Regions from separate parts of the Billgrantia sp. NRB1 genome, predicted to be linked through region 2. Evidence: riboswitches for the same ligand, from Rfam matches in the RefSeq annotation. Region 2 holds a riboswitch; the other holds the start of a gene.
What was found. A riboswitch is a leader RNA that binds a small molecule or an ion and turns the genes downstream of it on or off. The one in region 2 is predicted to bind thiamine pyrophosphate.
Positions count from the first base shown of each region.

Region 1: linked by a shared signal. The riboswitch ahead of ACZIYR_RS15465 (sodium:solute symporter family transporter) and the one ahead of tenA (thiaminase II) in region 2 are both predicted to bind thiamine pyrophosphate.

Region 1 is NZ_CM167783.1:3,412,736-3,420,498, reverse strand. Features, by position in the region: gene katG (catalase/peroxidase HPI) at 1-1,226, opposite strand, end outside; gene ACZIYR_RS15485 (LysR family transcriptional regulator) at 1,471-2,412, opposite strand; gene ACZIYR_RS15480 (CoA-acylating methylmalonate-semialdehyde dehydrogenase) at 2,620-4,119, shown strand; gene ACZIYR_RS15475 (peroxidase-related enzyme) at 4,399-4,986, shown strand; gene ACZIYR_RS15470 (hypothetical protein) at 4,996-5,673, opposite strand; TPP riboswitch at 5,823-5,940, shown strand; gene ACZIYR_RS15465 (sodium:solute symporter family transporter) at 5,930-7,336, shown strand; gene ACZIYR_RS15460 (TenA family protein) at 7,333-7,763, shown strand, end outside.
Region 2 is NZ_CM167783.1:1,136,542-1,144,304, reverse strand. Features, by position in the region: partial or broken gene ACZIYR_RS05160 (lysylphosphatidylglycerol synthase transmembrane domain-containing protein) at 1-552, opposite strand, end outside; gene ACZIYR_RS05155 (hypothetical protein) at 549-1,430, opposite strand; gene ACZIYR_RS05150 (glycosyltransferase family 4 protein) at 1,427-2,518, opposite strand; gene ACZIYR_RS05145 (6-pyruvoyl trahydropterin synthase family protein) at 2,527-2,925, opposite strand; gene ACZIYR_RS05140 (zinc-dependent alcohol dehydrogenase) at 2,913-3,944, opposite strand; gene ACZIYR_RS05135 (CDP-alcohol phosphatidyltransferase family protein) at 4,115-4,855, shown strand; TPP riboswitch at 4,922-5,073, shown strand; gene tenA (thiaminase II) at 5,165-5,833, shown strand; TPP riboswitch at 6,100-6,211, shown strand; gene thiC (phosphomethylpyrimidine synthase ThiC) at 6,294-7,763, shown strand, end outside.

The DNA.
Region 1 (7,763 bases), 1.9 Mb from region 2:
AACCAGGCCCGTGCGAAGGCGTCCTGGAAGTAGGCAGGGTCCTTGCGGAACGCCTCCATGTACTTCCGGTAGCTGGGATCCATCTTCATCGCCATGTCGGCGTCGGTCATGATGGGATTGTGGCGAATGGAGGGGTCGCTGGCGTCGACCGGCTTGTCTTCCTCCTTGATGTCGACGGGCTCCCACTGGTTGGCGCCCGCGGGGCTCTTCTTCAGCTCCCATTCGTGGTCGAGGAGCATTTCGAAGTAGCCCATGTCGAACTTCGTCGGCTCCTTGGTCCAGGCGCCTTCGATGCCCGAGGTCACCGCCTTGGCGGCCTTGCCCTGCATGTGGGGGTTGGTCCAGCCAAACCCCTGCTCCTCGACGTCGGCGGCCTCGGGCTCCGGGCCCAGGGCCTCGGCGTCGCCGTTGCCGTGGCATTTGCCGACGGTGTGGCCCCCGGCGGTCAGCGCCGCGGTCTCCTCGTCGTTCATCGCCATCCGCTTGAAGGTCATGCGCACCTGCTCGGCGGTCTTGAGCGGGTCGGGGTTGCCGTTCACGCCTTCCGGGTTGACGTAGATCAGGCCCATTTGCACTGCGGCCAGCGGATTCTCCAGGGTGTCCGGCTTCTCGACGTTGCCGTAGCGCGTATCGGAGGGCTCCAGCCACTCCTTCTCCGCCCCCCAGTAGATATCCTTCTCGGGATGCCAGATGTCTTCGCGGCCAAAGGAGAAGCCGAAGGTCTTCAGGCCCATGGACTCGTAGGCCACGTTGCCGGCCAGGATGATCAGGTCGGCCCAGCTGATCTTGTTGCCGTACTTCTTCTTGATCGGCCACAGCAGGCGGCGCGCCTTGTCCAGGCTGGCGTTGTCGGGCCAGCTGTTGATCGGGGCGAAGCGCTGGTTACCGGTGCCGCCGCCGCCGCGGCCATCGGCGATCCGGTAGGTGCCCGCCGCGTGCCAGGACATGCGGATCATCAGGCCGCCGTAGTGGCCCCAGTCGGCCGGCCACCACGCCTGGCTGTCGGTCATCAGGGCGTGCATGTCCTGCTTCAGCGCCTCGAAGTCGAGCTTCTTGACCTCTTCGCGATAGTCGAAGTCCTCGCCCATCGGGTCGGTCTTGCGGTCGTGCTGGTGAAGGATGTCCAGGTTCAGGGCTTCCGGCCACCAGTCCATGTTCGAATGGCCCGAGGCGGTGTTGCCGCCGTGCATGACCGGGCACTTGCCAATGTTCTGCTGATCACCCATATCGCTCTCCACTCATGGCTGCGTTGGTGTAGCTGCCACCTCTGTATAGTCGATGGCGGTTTGGGGTAGCAATGAGCCTTATCAACCTATGGTCATCAACTGCCCACGGTTGCGGCTTTGCGTCCTGTAACCCTCAACCTACGCGGGATGTGTCCATTAGCACAAAACGAGATTGCCGACCGTGCTGATAGCGAATCTTTATCATCAGCCGGCGTAGCGGTCCGCCGTGTCTGGCGATTGGCGTTCAGTCTTCGGGAAGGCGAAGCTCCCGCGCCTCGCCCATCAGGAAGGCACGGTTGGCCTCCAGCGCTTCGCGCAGGAAGTCCCACAGCAGCCGCACCCGGGCCAGGCGGCGCTGCTCCTGGCGCGAGGTGATCCAGAACTGGCGGGTGATGGCGACCTCATTGCTCAGCACCGGCGCGAGTCCCGCCGTGGGCTCGGCCATGAAGCAGGGCAGCACCGCCAGGCCGGCGCCATGAAGGGCGGCGGCGTGCTGGGTGGTGACGCTGGTGCTGCGGATCGAGAAGTGGGGGCCGGGATGGCCCACCACGGCGGGGTCGAGCAGCGGCTCCAGATAGCTGAGCTGCTCGCTGAAGATCAGGTCGTCCACGTAGCCGATCAGGCGATGCTCGCCCAGCCCGGCCAGGGTGTCGGGAATGCCCTGGCGGGCCAGGTAGTCGTGGCTGCCGTAGAGCCGTAGCCGGTAGTCGCACAGCCGCGAGATCACCAGTCCCGGGCTCGCCGGGCGCTCCACGGTGATGGCTAGGTCCGCCTCATGGCGGCTGAGGTTGACCACCCGGGGCAGGGCCAGCAGGTCCAGGGTGATGCCGGGGTGGCGGCGGCAGAAGGCCGAGAGCAAGGGGGCGATGACCCAGGTGCCGAAGCCCTCGGTCACGCCGAGACGGATCTGGCCGCTGACCTGATGGTTCTTGTCGGTGAGGCTCTCCCCGGCCTCGAAGGCGTGGCGAGCCATCTCCTCGGCGTGGGCGAGCAGCTGCTGGCCGGCCTCGGTGAGGTGGTAGCCGTGGGTGCTGCGTTCGAACAGCTGGGTGTTGAGCCGCTGCTCGAAGCGGCGGGTGCGCCTTGACAGGGTGGAGTGATCCACCCCCAGGCGCCGGGCGGCATCGGTGAGGCGCTGGCTGCGCGCTACCTCCAGGAAGATCTGGATATCTTGCCAGTCGAGCATGGTGCCTCCCGAAGCGGTTGGCTGTGCATTATTGCACAAACAATGTGCCCGCGTGCCCGTTGTCACGGTATCCGGCGAGTGGCTAGACTCGTTGGCACCGTACTTCGTGTTTTTATACACATAAAGTCTAATGTCGGTGCGACCACTACCACAATGCCAATTCATCGCCAGACAGCCGACACGCCAACCACAGAGGAGCACGACACCATGTCCGTTCGCGAAATCCCCATGTACATCGACGGCCAGCCCGTCCAGTCCCAGAGCCAGGAGTGGCGCGACGTGGTCAACCCGGCGACCCAGGAAGTGGTGGCGCGGGTGCCGTTTTGCACGGCAGATGAAGTGGAGCAGGCCGTTGCCAGTGCCAAGGCGGCCTTCAAGGAGTGGCGCAAGGTGCCGCTGGGCAAACGCATGCGCATCATGCTCAAGCTGCAGGCGCTGATTCGCGAGAACACCGCCGAGCTGGCCGCGCTGATCACCGAGGAGCACGGCAAGACCCTGCCCGACGCCGAGGGCGAGGTGGGCCGCGGCCTGGAAGTGGTAGAGCACGCCTGCTCGATCACCTCCCTGCAGCTGGGCGAGCTGGCCGAGAACGCCGCCAGCGAGGTGGACGTCTATACCCTCAATCAGCCGCTGGGCGTGGGCGCCGGCATCACCGCCTTCAACTTCCCGATCATGCTGCCCTGCTTCATGTTCCCGCTGGCCATCGCCACCGGCAACACCTTCGTGCTGAAGCCCTCCGAGCAGGATCCGAGCTCCACCATGCGCTTGGTCGAGCTGGCCCACGAGGCGGGCATTCCCGCCGGGGTGCTCAACGTGGTGCACGGCGGCCCGGACGTGGCCAACCAGATCGCCGATCACACCGATATCAAGGCGCTGTCGTTCATCGGCTCTAGCCACGTTGGCACGCTGCTCTACAACCGTGCCGCCGCCGCCGGCAAGCGCATGCAGTCGATGATGGGCGCCAAGAACCACTGCGTGGTCATGCCCGACGCCAACCGCAGCCAGGCGATCAACAACCTGCTGGGCTCCGCCTTCGGTGCCGCCGGCCAGCGCTGCATGGCCAACTCCGTGGTGGTGCTGGTGGGCGAGGCCAAGGCGTGGCTCGACGATATCGTCGACGGTGCCCGCAACATGAAGGTGGGCCCTGGCACCCAGCGCGACGCCGACCTGGGGCCGCTGGTCTCGCCGGCCGCCCGCGACCGCGTAGTGCGCCTGATCGACGCCGGCGAGCAGGAGGGCGCCAAGCTGCTGGTGGACGGCCGCGGCTATGAGGTGTCGGGCTACGAGCACGGCAACTTCGTCGGGCCCACCGTCTTTGCCGACGTCAAGCCGGAGATGACCATCTATCGCGAGGAGATCTTCGGCCCGGTGCTCTGCGTGGTGACCGTCGACACCCTGGACGAGGCGATCGAGTTCATCAACGCCAACCCCAACGGCAACGGCACCTCCATCTTCACCAACTCCGGCTGGGTGGCGCGTCGCTTCGAGACCGACATCGACGTGGGCCAGGTGGGCATCAACGTGCCGATCCCGGTGCCGGTGGCCTACTTCAGTTTCACCGGCTCGCGCGGCTCGAAGCTGGGCGACCTGGGCCCCAACGGCAAGCAGGCCATCGCCTTCTGGACCCAGACCAAGACCGTCACGGCCCGCTGGTTCGAGCCGGAGAACGTCTCCAGCGGCATCAACAGCACCATCTCGCTGAGCTGATCCTGCCGCTCGGTGGCATCGCGGCCCCGCCTCGCAAGAGGCGGGGCCGCGTGCGTTTCGGTCCATGACTTCCGTGGCAGTCTTTCTGTGGGAGGCCGGCTCTGCCGGCGGTTCGACGCTTCGACGGATGGAGGCCGCAGGTCCCCTGCGGTGGCCGCCAACGGTCAGGCTGGCCGCCATGCCTTTCGGGTACGCCTGAGACGGAAATCGTATGGACAGCATGGTGACGTTGACGTTAACTGGAAGTTTCCAAGAACAATCGTCCAGTCAGGAGCCACCATGACCGCCCCCATCAGCCGCTTTCCGATACCCGAATCCATCGACGACCTGCCCGAGGACATCCGCGACGCCATGCTGGCGGTGCAGGAGAAGGCGGGATTCGTGCCCAACGTCTTTCTCATGCTGGCCCACCGGCCGGCGGAGTTCCGCGCCTTCTTCGCCTACCACGATGCGCTGATGGAGCGGGAATCCGACACCCTGACCAAGGCCGAGAAGGAGATGATCGTGGTGGCCACCAGCGCCCAGAATCGCTGCCTCTACTGCGTGGTGGCCCATGGCGCCCTGGTGCGGATCTACAGCAAGGACCCGCTGCTGGCCGACCAGGTGGCCATCAATCATCGGGTCGCGGGCCTGAGCGAGCGCCACCGGCTGATGCTCGATTTTGCCTTTCATAGCGGGCTGGAGGTGGGCGAGCTGACCGATGACTGGCAGACCCGCCTGATCGACGCGGGGTTCACCCTCGACGACATCTGGGACATCGGCGCCATTGCCGCCTTCTTCGGCATGTCCAACCGCCTGGTCACCCTGGCCGGCACCCCGCCCAACGACGAGTTCTACCTGATGGGCCGAGTGCCGCGGGAGCGGTAGTGCGGGTGATCAGGCCTTGGCGATCGCTTCCTTGAGCAGCTGTAGCGCCGGCGCCAGCTGGCTTTCGTGCAGCACCAGCACGGTCGCGCCGCTTTCTCCCTCGACGGGCGCAACCACGGCGAATTCGCCCTCTTCCAGATGGAACTCGTGGATCTCGCGCGGGCCGTCCGGGGTCTCGCAGTGGATGGAGCGGTAGGTGTCGTCCTCGCCATAGATGAGGCGGTGGTAGACCTTGAAGAAGGTGTAGAGGTACAGCCCTTGGGGAAAGGCGGGCCAGCGGGCGGGGATGGTGCGGGTCTCCTCGTCCAGGGACTGGCCGCCGGCTTCGGCCCGTGCGATGGCCTCATCCAGCGGGGCGGCCAGCAGGGAGGCGGCATCGTAGGGCAGCGGCTGCTGGGCCTGAAAGGCCTGCCGATAGCGCTCGGCCACCTGCTGCATGTCGCCGAGCGAGCCGATGGGGTGATCGCTGTGCTTCAGGTCGGCGGGCTCGAAGCCGCCGTTTTCCCAGCCGTGAATGACTCGCAGCGTCAAGTTGCCGTTCGTCATGGGGGCCAGCACCAGCGCTTGGATGGCGACCCGCAGATGCAGTAGCCGCTCGATGACCGGATTCTCGAAGGCGCTGTAGGGGTCGGCAAAGATGGCGTGCAGGCGGCAGGTGGCGTGTTCCTTGGCTTCACGGTAGGGCATGGGCGTGTCTCGTGTCGGGGCAGGACGGCGGGCATCGGCCGCCAGTATGAGCATTCGCGCCTGCCGATGGAAGGCCACGACGGCTTTACAGTCGGCATCTGAGGGTCGATGATGACGTTCCGGCATAGACCGGGCTCAATCCACGAATATTCTGTCGCCAGGGGAGTCCCGCCAGCTGCTTCGGCACTGGGGGCTGAGAGGGCCAAGCGCCGACCCTGGAACCTGATCCGGTTCATACCGGCGGAGGAAGCGCGACATGCCCTACCTGACGTCTGCCGTGCTCGGCGCGGCGCTCTTGTGCTTTGCATTCCTGGGCCTGCGGGCCCGCCGGGCCGACGGCCTGCTCGATGACTACGTCACCGCCCGCAACTCCCAGGGCGCCCAGGCCATCGGGCTGTCGTTCCTGGCCTCCAGCATGGGGGCCTGGATCCTCTTCGCGCCGCCGGAGATCGGCGCCTTCGTGGGGCCGGTGGCGCTGGCCGGCTACGCCATCGGCTCGTCGTTGCCGTTCCTGGTGCTGGGGCTCTACGGCCCGGCGATCCGCCGCCATCTGCCGAAAGGGCGCAGTATCGGCGAATTCGCCGAGTCCTGCTACGGTGCCGGAGTGCGGCGATGGGTCTCCTTCGTCTCGGTGGCCTACATGGCGATCTTCCTGGCCGCCGAGCTCACCGCCATCGGTGCCATCGCCGCGCTGCTCTCGGACGTGTCCCCGGCGCTGGTGATCCTCGGGGTGGCAGTGGTCACCCTGGTCTACACCACCCTGGGCGGGCTGCGGGCGAGCCTTGCCACCGACCGCTGGCAGGCCTGGCTGCTGCTGGCCTTGCTGCTGGTGGTGGGCGGTGTGGCCTGGTGGTGGCTGCCGCCCATGCCCGCCGGGGCGGTGATGCCATCCATTCCTACCGGTAACGCGCTCTCCGTGGCGCTGACCCTGGTGATCGCCGTCACCGCGGCCAACCTCTTCCACCAGGGCTACTGGCAGCGGGTGTGGGCGGCCGAGGATGACCGCGCCCTGGCCCGCGGGGCCCTGCTGGGCGGGGCAAGCACCCTGCTGGTGGTGATGGCTATCGGCGGCCTGGGTATGCTGGCGGCCATGCATGCGCTCCCCTTGGGTGAGCCGCCGATTCCCTTCTTCGCGCTGCTCTCCGCCGCGCCGGCCTGGCTGGGTGTTCCGGCCCTGGTGCTGGCGGTCACCCTGGTGGCCTCCAGCGTCGATACCCTGCAGAACGCCATCGCCTCCATGGCGGTGGCCAGCTCCGGCCGGCGCGGGCTCTCGGTGCGGGCGGCGCGGCTGGCCACGGTGGCGCTGATGCTGCCGGTGGTGTGGGTGGCCCTGCAGGGCTTCTCGGTGCTGCGTCTCTTCCTGATCGCCGACCTGCTGTGTGCGGCCATCCTGCTGCCGGTGCTGCTGGGCCTGTGGCGGCGCATGTCGCCGCTGGCGGCGGTGGCCGGCGGCGTGGCGGGCCTACTAGGCGCGATCGTGCCTGGCTGGATCAGCCTGGGCAGCCTCTCCGCCGGCGTGCTCGCCGCCACCTTTCCGGACAGCATCCCGACCCTGGCGCCTTTCCTCGGCGCGCTGGTCGCCTCCACGCTGGTCAGCCTGCTGGTCGCCTGGCGGCGTCCGGGGGCGAGATTCCAATCCACCCTCAAGGGAGATGCCCTGTGACGAAACGCTCCGACTGGAATGCCTGGGCGGCGCAACAGGCAGCGCCGCGAATCACCGACTGGCTGCGCGAGCTCAGCGAGCCCGACTGGTCCGCCACCGTGAACCACCCGCTCTTCGATGCGATGGCCGAGGGGCGCCTTTCCGGTGACGATTTTGCCGCCTATATGGTGCAGGACTACGGCTTCGTCGACCCCTTCACCGCCCTGATCGGCTTCGCCATCGGCCGCGCGCCGAGCATGTCGGACCGGGTGGTGCTGGGACAGTTCATGGGCATGCTGACCAGCGACGAGAACAACACCTTCCAGCGCACCTTCGAGGCCTTCGAGGTGCCCACCGCCCAGCGCGAGGCGCCGGACCACCTGCCCGAGACCCGGGACTTCCAGGCGCTGCTGCGCGAGACCGGCCGCACCGGCGACTACGCGGAGAT
Region 2 (7,763 bases):
CAGGCGCCAGGCCAGCAGCCCGACGACCAGCCCCACCGCGGCCGTCGGCAGCAGCCAGGCGGCCAGCCGCCAGGGCGGCGCCCCGGCAGCCCAGGCCGCCGCGTCGGCCATGACGCCGTGCCACAGCGGCGAGAGCGTGACCACCAGCAGGGTCAGCAGCAGCACCGCCAGCTGCCCCGAGGCTCGCTCGATGATCACCGCTCGCCAGGCGCCCCCCTGCCGACCGCTGGCGCGGGAGTGGCGCCAGGCTCGGGCGGCGTCGCCCATCACCCCGCCGGGGAGCACCTGATTGAGAAACATTGCCAGGTAGTAGTCGCGCAGGGCCCGCCCCCAGTCCAAGGGCACCGCCAGCAGGCGGGCGGTGAAGCGCCAACGCCAGGCGGACAGCGCCACCTGGGGCAGGGTCAGCGCCAGGGCCAGCAGGGCCCAGCCCGGCGAGAGCCGCTCGACCTCGGCGATCACCGCGCGGGGGTCCAGCCACAGGGCCAGCGCCGCCAGCAGCAGCAGGCTGGCCAGCGGCCGCCACAGGCGTGCCAGCAGGCGGCGCTTCATGCCCCACCCCAAGCGCCATTCCCGCCGGGCCAGGCGAAGAGATCGCGGTGCCCCACGCGCAGGCCGAGCTCACCGGCCGCCAGCGCACTGCGCCGCCGCGCCTGCCACTGGGCCAGCCGGTGGCGGCGATCCGGGGCCTGCTCCAGGGCCGCCCCGGCCCAGCCGTCCACCAGCGCCAGCCCCAGGTTGCGCGCCGCCTCGCTGCCCGCCGCCAGCACCCAGGGGGTGGCGGCATCCTGGACCCGGTAGCCGGCGGCGGCCAGCCACTCACCCAGTAGCGCCGGCGCCTCGCCCCCCAGGGCGGCGCCCAGCCCCTTGTCGCGACGCTGGTGGGCCTGAAACAGGGCCCGCACCTCGGTGTCCTCGTCATCGTCGCAGCGTTCGCCGCGGGCATCGAGAAAGCCCCAGCCGCCGTCCACGCTGAGGGTCAACAGCAGCGCCTGACCGCGCCGGGACGCGGCGTCGATCAGCGTCTTGCACCAGAGGCGCGACACTAGGTCGAACAGCGCCGAGGCGGTGATCAGCGCCGCCCCGTCGAGCAGCATCGCATCGAAGGGCGCCAGGCTGCAGCAGCGGGTCTGCAGCGTCACCCGCCGGCCGGCGGCGTCGTGCAGTCGGGCCCGCCGGGCGCGGGCCAGCAGCGCCGGGTCATGATCCACCAGCCGCCAGCGCTGGGGGCCGGGCAGGCGCGGCGCCAGGAAGCGCGGGTTGCTGCCGGTGCCGCTACCCAGGTCGACCAGATCAAAGGGCGCCGGGCGCGAGGCGAGCCACTCGACGGCGAGCCCCGTCAGCCGCTGGCTGCGCGAGCACGCGTCCAGTGCCTCACGCTGGGCGAGCCAGTCGGCGCTGAAGCGGCCCTGTGCGGCGGGGGCGTTCATGGCGCGAGCTCCACCGGCTCGGGCAGCGCCTCAGCGAAGGCGTCACCGGCGGCGCGCCAGTCACCCAGGCGCTGACGGGCATCCCGGGCACCGCCTCTCAGCCGGGCCCGCAGCGCCGGCGCCTCGAACCAGCGCGCCAGCGCCGCGGCCAGCGCCCGGCTGTCGCCGGGCGACACCGCCAGTCCCGCCTCGGCCGGCAGGGTGTCGGCCAGGGCACCGCCGGTGGTGGTGATCACCGGCAGGCCTCGGGCCAGCGCCTCGGTCACCACCATGCCGTAGCCCTCATAGTGGGAGGCCAGCACGAAGAGGTCCGCCTGGCGGTAAGCCGCCTCTAGCGCCTCGGCCCCCTGCTCGCCCAGCAGCCGCAGCCGATCTTCCAGCCGGTGGTGGCGAATCCGCTCGGCGACCCGGGCGGCATGGGCGGGATCGCGGGTCAGGCTGCCGATGCAGTCGCAGCGCCAGTCATGGCCCGCCAGGGAGGCCAGCGCCTCGACTAGCAGATCGTGGCCCTTGCGCGGCGTCAGGGTCGCCACGCAGAGCAGCCGCAGGGGGCGGCCCGGCGGCGTCGGCTCACGGCTGCCCGCCGCCAGGGGGGCGCGTATCACGCCGGGCTCGACCACCGCGACCCGAGAAGCGGGCACCCCGTAGTGCACCAGGCCGCGGGCGGTATAGGCGCTGGTGGCAATTACCTGGCGCACCAGCGCCAGCGCGCGGGTCTCGCTGTGGCGCAGGCGCTCCCGCGTGGCATCCTCCAGCCCGGTCTCCTCGGCCAGCGGATGGTGCACCAGGGCGACCAGGCAGAGCCGGTCGGCGTGGGGGGCGACGGCCTCGGGCAGCCCGCCCAGGGCCAGGCCGTCGATCACCACCCGGGCGCCATCGGGCAGCGACGCCAGCGCCGCCGCCATGCTCGCCCTGGCCCGGGCGTCGGCCTCGGGAAAACGCCCCTCCAGCCCCACCACCTCGACCCGCCAGCCCCGTTCGCGCAGGGCCGCCACGATCCGGGCGTCATAGACATAGCCGCCGGTGAGCTGGTCGGGGTCGCCGGCGACGATCAGCGTCAGCTCGGCAGTCGCAGTCGCAGTCGCCACGCCTGGACTCATAGCTCGGCCTCGTAGCTGGCCCAGGCGATATGAGATTCGTGCAGGGTCACGCGCATGGCGAGAAGCTCTCGGGCGGCGTCACCGAGCCGTCCCGCCTGGATGGCCTCGGCCAGGCGCTCGAAGACCACCCGGGCCATGAACTCGGTGGTGGTGTTGCGGCCCTGGAAGGCCTCCAGGTCATCGAGATTGTGAAAGTTGTAGTCGTCCAGCACCCGCTTCAGCGCGGCACCGGCCAGGCCGATATCCACCACCAGGTCGTCGTCATCCAGCTCGCGGCGCTGAAAGGTGACATCCACCACATAGGTGGCGCCGTGGGTGCGCTGGGCGGGCCCGAAGACCTCCCCCCGAAAACTGTGGGCGATCATGAAGTGGTCACGCACGGTCAGGCTGTACATGGCGAATCTCCGGTCGAAGGGTCATCGTGTTGCCCAGCGGACTGCCGGTAGCGCAGCCGATGGCAGAGGACCTCGCCGCCGCCGGCCGCCAGGCGGGGCATCAAGGCGGGCAAGGCGTGAAAGTCGCTCTCGCCGCTGATCAGGGCGTCGAGGCGCGGGTCGCGCAGCAGCCCCAGGGCCAGCGTCAACCGTCGGCGGTGATCCCAACGGGGCGTGCGCTCGCTGGGCAGCCGCCCCACCTGGCTGCTGATCAGCTTGAGTCGCCGGGAGTGAAAGGCCTCGCCCAGCGGCAGCGTCGCCTCGCGGCTGCCGAACCAGCTCATCTCCACCACCCGCGCCTCGGTGCCGGCCAGCCTCAGCGCCAGGCGCAGCCCCTCGGGATTGCCGCTGGCGTGAATCACCAGGTCGTTATCGGCATCGGCGCGCTCGGGGAGGCGGAAGTCGAGGTCCAGCCCCTCGGCCAGGTCGGCCCGCTGCGGCGCCACATCCACCAGCTGCACGCGGGTGCCGGGTATTGCCGCACAGAGCCAGGCCACCAGCACGCCGACCACACCGGCGCCGATCACGGCGATGCGATCGCCGAGGCGCGGCGCGGCGTCCCAGCAGCCGTTGAGGGCGGTCTCCATGTTGGCGGCGAGCACCGCCCGGGAGGCCGGCAGCCCCTCGGGCAGCGGCACCACGGCATCTCGCGGCACCACGTAGCGATTCTGATGGGGGTGCAGGCAGAACACCTGGCGGTCGACCAGGTCGGCATCGCCCGCCTCGACCCGGCCGACGCTGACATAGCCGTACTTCACCGGGCCCGGGAAGTCGCCGACCTGAAAGGGCGCGCGCATCCGCGCGTACTCGCTGACCGGCACCTGGCCCTGGAAGACCAGCGCCTCGGTACCGCGACTGATGCCGCCGTAGAGGGCACGCACCCTCACCTCGCCGCTGCCCGGAGGCGGCAGCGGCTCCTCTCGCAGCGCCCCGTGGCCGGGTGACAACACCCAGTAGGCGGTGGCGGTGGACTCGCGCATGGCCTCTCCTCTGCAATACTCCCTAGGAGCCTGTGCGTCACGCCTCCTTGATCATGACAGCGGCTGATGCGCTTTGGCTCCATTGGCAGCGACTTTCTTTTACAATAGTGGTACATATAAAAATAATTGCATCAATTGTTTTTCGTCAACCGACAGCCTGGGTGCCGCGCATGTCGCTTCTCTCTCGTCAGCATAGCGACCCATTACGCCCCGCGACTGGCCGCCTTTCCACGCTGGCCGAGCTCCTGGCAGGCCTCGCCGCCGTGCTGGTACTCGGCTCGCTGCTGGCGCTGGGCCTGCAGGCCAGTGCCTGGGTACCCACCACGGCGACGGGCGTCTACCTGGCCATGGCCGGGCTAGTGCTTTACGCCTGGCCGGGCCGGCGGGGGCTGGGCTGGGCCAACCGGGTCACGCTGACCCGCGCCGCCCTGGTGGCCCTGCTGGCGGGCGCCCTGCTTGACCCGGCGCTGCTGGCCCGTCATCCCTGGCCGCTGGCCGGCCTGGCACTGCTGGCTCTGCTACTGGACGGCGTCGATGGCTGGGTGGCGCGCCGCACCGGCAGCGCCAGCGCCTTTGGCGCCCGTTTCGACATGGAATTGGACGCCTTCTTCATTCTGGTGCTGTGCCTGGCGCTGCTCTCGCTGGGCAAGGTCGGCCCCTGGGTGCTAGCGATCGGCGCCATGCGCTATGGGTTCGTGGCGGCAGGCTGGCGTTGGCCCTGGCTCGGCGCCGAACTGCCCGAGAGCCTGCGACGCAAGGCGGTCTGCGTCTGGCAGGTGGTGACGCTGATGCTGGGCCTGCTGCCGCTCCTGGGGACACAGGCCACCAGCTGGCTGGCGGCCACGGCACTGGCGGCGCTGACGGCCTCCTTCGGTATCGACGTGCGCTGGCTGTGGCGAAACAAAAAATGAAAAATATTTCCGCAAAATGACTTCAGCAGGGGCTGGCAAGCCCGGCCCGTCCTGCTAGACTGGCGTTCACGCTTGACGGGGTGCCGGTGAGATCCGGCTGAGATGGCGAAGGGTGTCGAGACACCGAGCGCCGATCCCGTGGAACCTGATCCGGGTGAGCCCTTCCTTGACATGGAAGGCGGCATGAACCGGCGTAGGGAATCAGGCCGTGGTCCGTTTGGGTGTCCCGCGACGCCCTCCCCGATCCTCGCCTTCCCCACCCGCTTCGCTGCGCGCTCACCGGGTCGTCACCGACCAGCGGAGACGCCCATGGGCTATCGCTTCGACGACCTGACCGACGCCATCCACGACGACTGGCGTGCCTACATCGAACACGACTTCGTGCGCTCCCTGGGCGCCGGCACCCTGGCCGAAGACGCCTTTCGCCACTACCTGAAGCAGGACTACCTCTTCCTGATCCACTTCGCCCGGGCCTACGCCCTGGCCGCCTACAAGAGCCCGACGCTTTCCGACCTGCGCCAGGCTCACGAGGGGCTCAAGGCGATCGTCGACGTGGAGCTGGGCCTGCATGTGAGCTACTGCCGCGACTGGGGCATCACGGAGGCGGAGCTCGCCGAGCTCCCCGAGGCCCGGGCGACCCTGGCCTATACCCGCTACGTGCTGGACACCGGCAACCGCGGCGACCTGCTCGACCTGCACGTGGCCCTGGCCCCCTGCCTGGTGGGCTACGGCGAGATCGCCAACTGGCTGAATGGCCGGCCCGACACCGTTCGCGGCGAGGCCAACCCCTATGACGCCTGGATCGCCATGTACGAGAGCCAGGAGTTCCAGGCCGCCATGCGCGCCGAGCGCGAATGGCTCGACAGCCGCCTGGCCGACGTCACGCCGGCGCGCTTCGCGGAGCTGACCCGCATCTTCCGCGATGCCACGCGGCTCGAGATCGACTTCTGGCAGATGGGGCTGGATCGCAGCGACTGACGGTCTGGCCCCACAGAAAGACCCGCTCTGGTGCTGGTCACGCCAGACGCGGTAGGCAAGATGTAACTTGCCTAAGCAATTGTTCCAAGGCTGTCGCAGTTGGCGACAGCGAAGGGCGCCGGGGACAAGCTAGAGAGGAGGTCCTACGCCATGGATGGCGTCGGTAGCGTACAGGGAGGTATTCACAGCGCCTCCTCTTCTCAGGCTTGTTGCCGGATCAGCCCCAAGCGATGGAGCTATCTGCGATAACCCTGAGCAATCGACCACCACGCTTGACGGGGTGCCGTTGAAAACGGCTGAGATCATGCGCTGGCAAGCATGGATCCCGTTGAACCTGAACTGGCTAGGACCAGCGTAGGGATCAAGCGACATGCAGCGGGGCCCAGATGCCGCCCCCCTGCCCCTGTCCTCCCAGCTGTCCTCCCTGACAAGACCCTGACAACCCCAAGGGAGAACAACCATGAGCAAGACCGCCCACTTCCTCGCCGAGACCGCCCAGGTCGACGAGGCCGCCATCCAGCCGCTGCCCGGCTCGCGCAAGGTCTACGTCGAGGGTTCGCGCCCGGATATCCGCGTGCCCTTCCGCGAGATCTCGCTGTCGCCGACCAAGACCTCAGGCGAGGACGAGCAGAACCCGCCGCTGCTGGTCTACGACACCTCCGGCCCCTACACCGACCCCGAGGTCAGCAACGACCTGCGCCGCGGCCTGCCCGAACTGCGTCGCGCCTGGATCGAGGCGCGCGGCGACACCGAGTTCCTCGACGGCCCCACCTCCGAGTACGGAAAGCGCCGCGCCAACGACCCGACGCTGGCCCAGCTGCGCTTCGACCTGAGCCGCTCTCCAAGGCGCGCAAAGGAAGGCAAGAACGTCACCCAGCTCCACTACGCCCGCCAGGGCATCATCACCCCGGAGATGGAGTTTATCGCCATCAGGGAAAATCAGCGCCGCCAGGCGCTAGGCTCGGAGGAGGTCGAGCGGATTCTGGGCCACCAGCATCCCGGCCAGGGCTTCGGCGCCCGCCTGCCCGAGGAGATCACCCCGGAGTTCGTGCGCGCCGAAGTGGCCGCCGGCCGGGCGATCATCCCCTGCAATATCAACCACCCGGAGTCGGAGCCGATGATCATCGGCCGCAACTTCCTGGTGAAGATCAACGGCAACCTAGGCAACTCGGCAGTGACCTCCTCCATCGAGGAGGAGGTCGACAAGATGACCTGGGGCATCCGCTGGGGCTCGGACACCATCATGGATCTCTCCACTGGCCAGAACATCCACGAGACCCGGGAGTGGATCATCCGCAACGCCCCGGTGCCCATCGGCACCGTGCCCATCTACCAAGCCCTGGAGAAGGTCAACGGCGTAGCCGAAGACCTCACCTGGGAGGTGTTTCGCGACACCCTGATCGAGCAGGCCGAGCAGGGCGTGGACTACTTCACCATCCACGCTGGCGTACTGCTGCGCTATGTGCCGCTCACCGCCAAGCGGGTCACCGGCATCGTCTCCCGGGGCGGCTCGATCATGGCCAAGTGGTGCCTCTATCACCACCGGGAGAGCTTCCTCTACGAGCACTTCGAGGAGATCTGCGAGATCTGCAAGCGCTACGATGTCGCCTTCTCGCTGGGCGACGGCCTGCGCCCCGGCTCGGTGGCCGACGCCAACGACGAGGCGCAGATGGCCGAGCTCAAGACCCTGGGCGAGCTGACCCATATCGCCTGGAAGCACGACGTCCAGGTGATGATCGAGGGCCCCGGCCACGTGCCCATGCATCTCGTCAAGGAGAACATGGACAAGCAGCTCGAGTACTGCGACGAGGCGCCCTTCTACACCCTCGGGCCGCTGGTCACCGACATCGCCCCCGGCTACGACCACATCACCTCCGGCATCGGGGCGGCGATGATCGGCTGGTACGGCTGCGCCATGCTCTGCTACGTG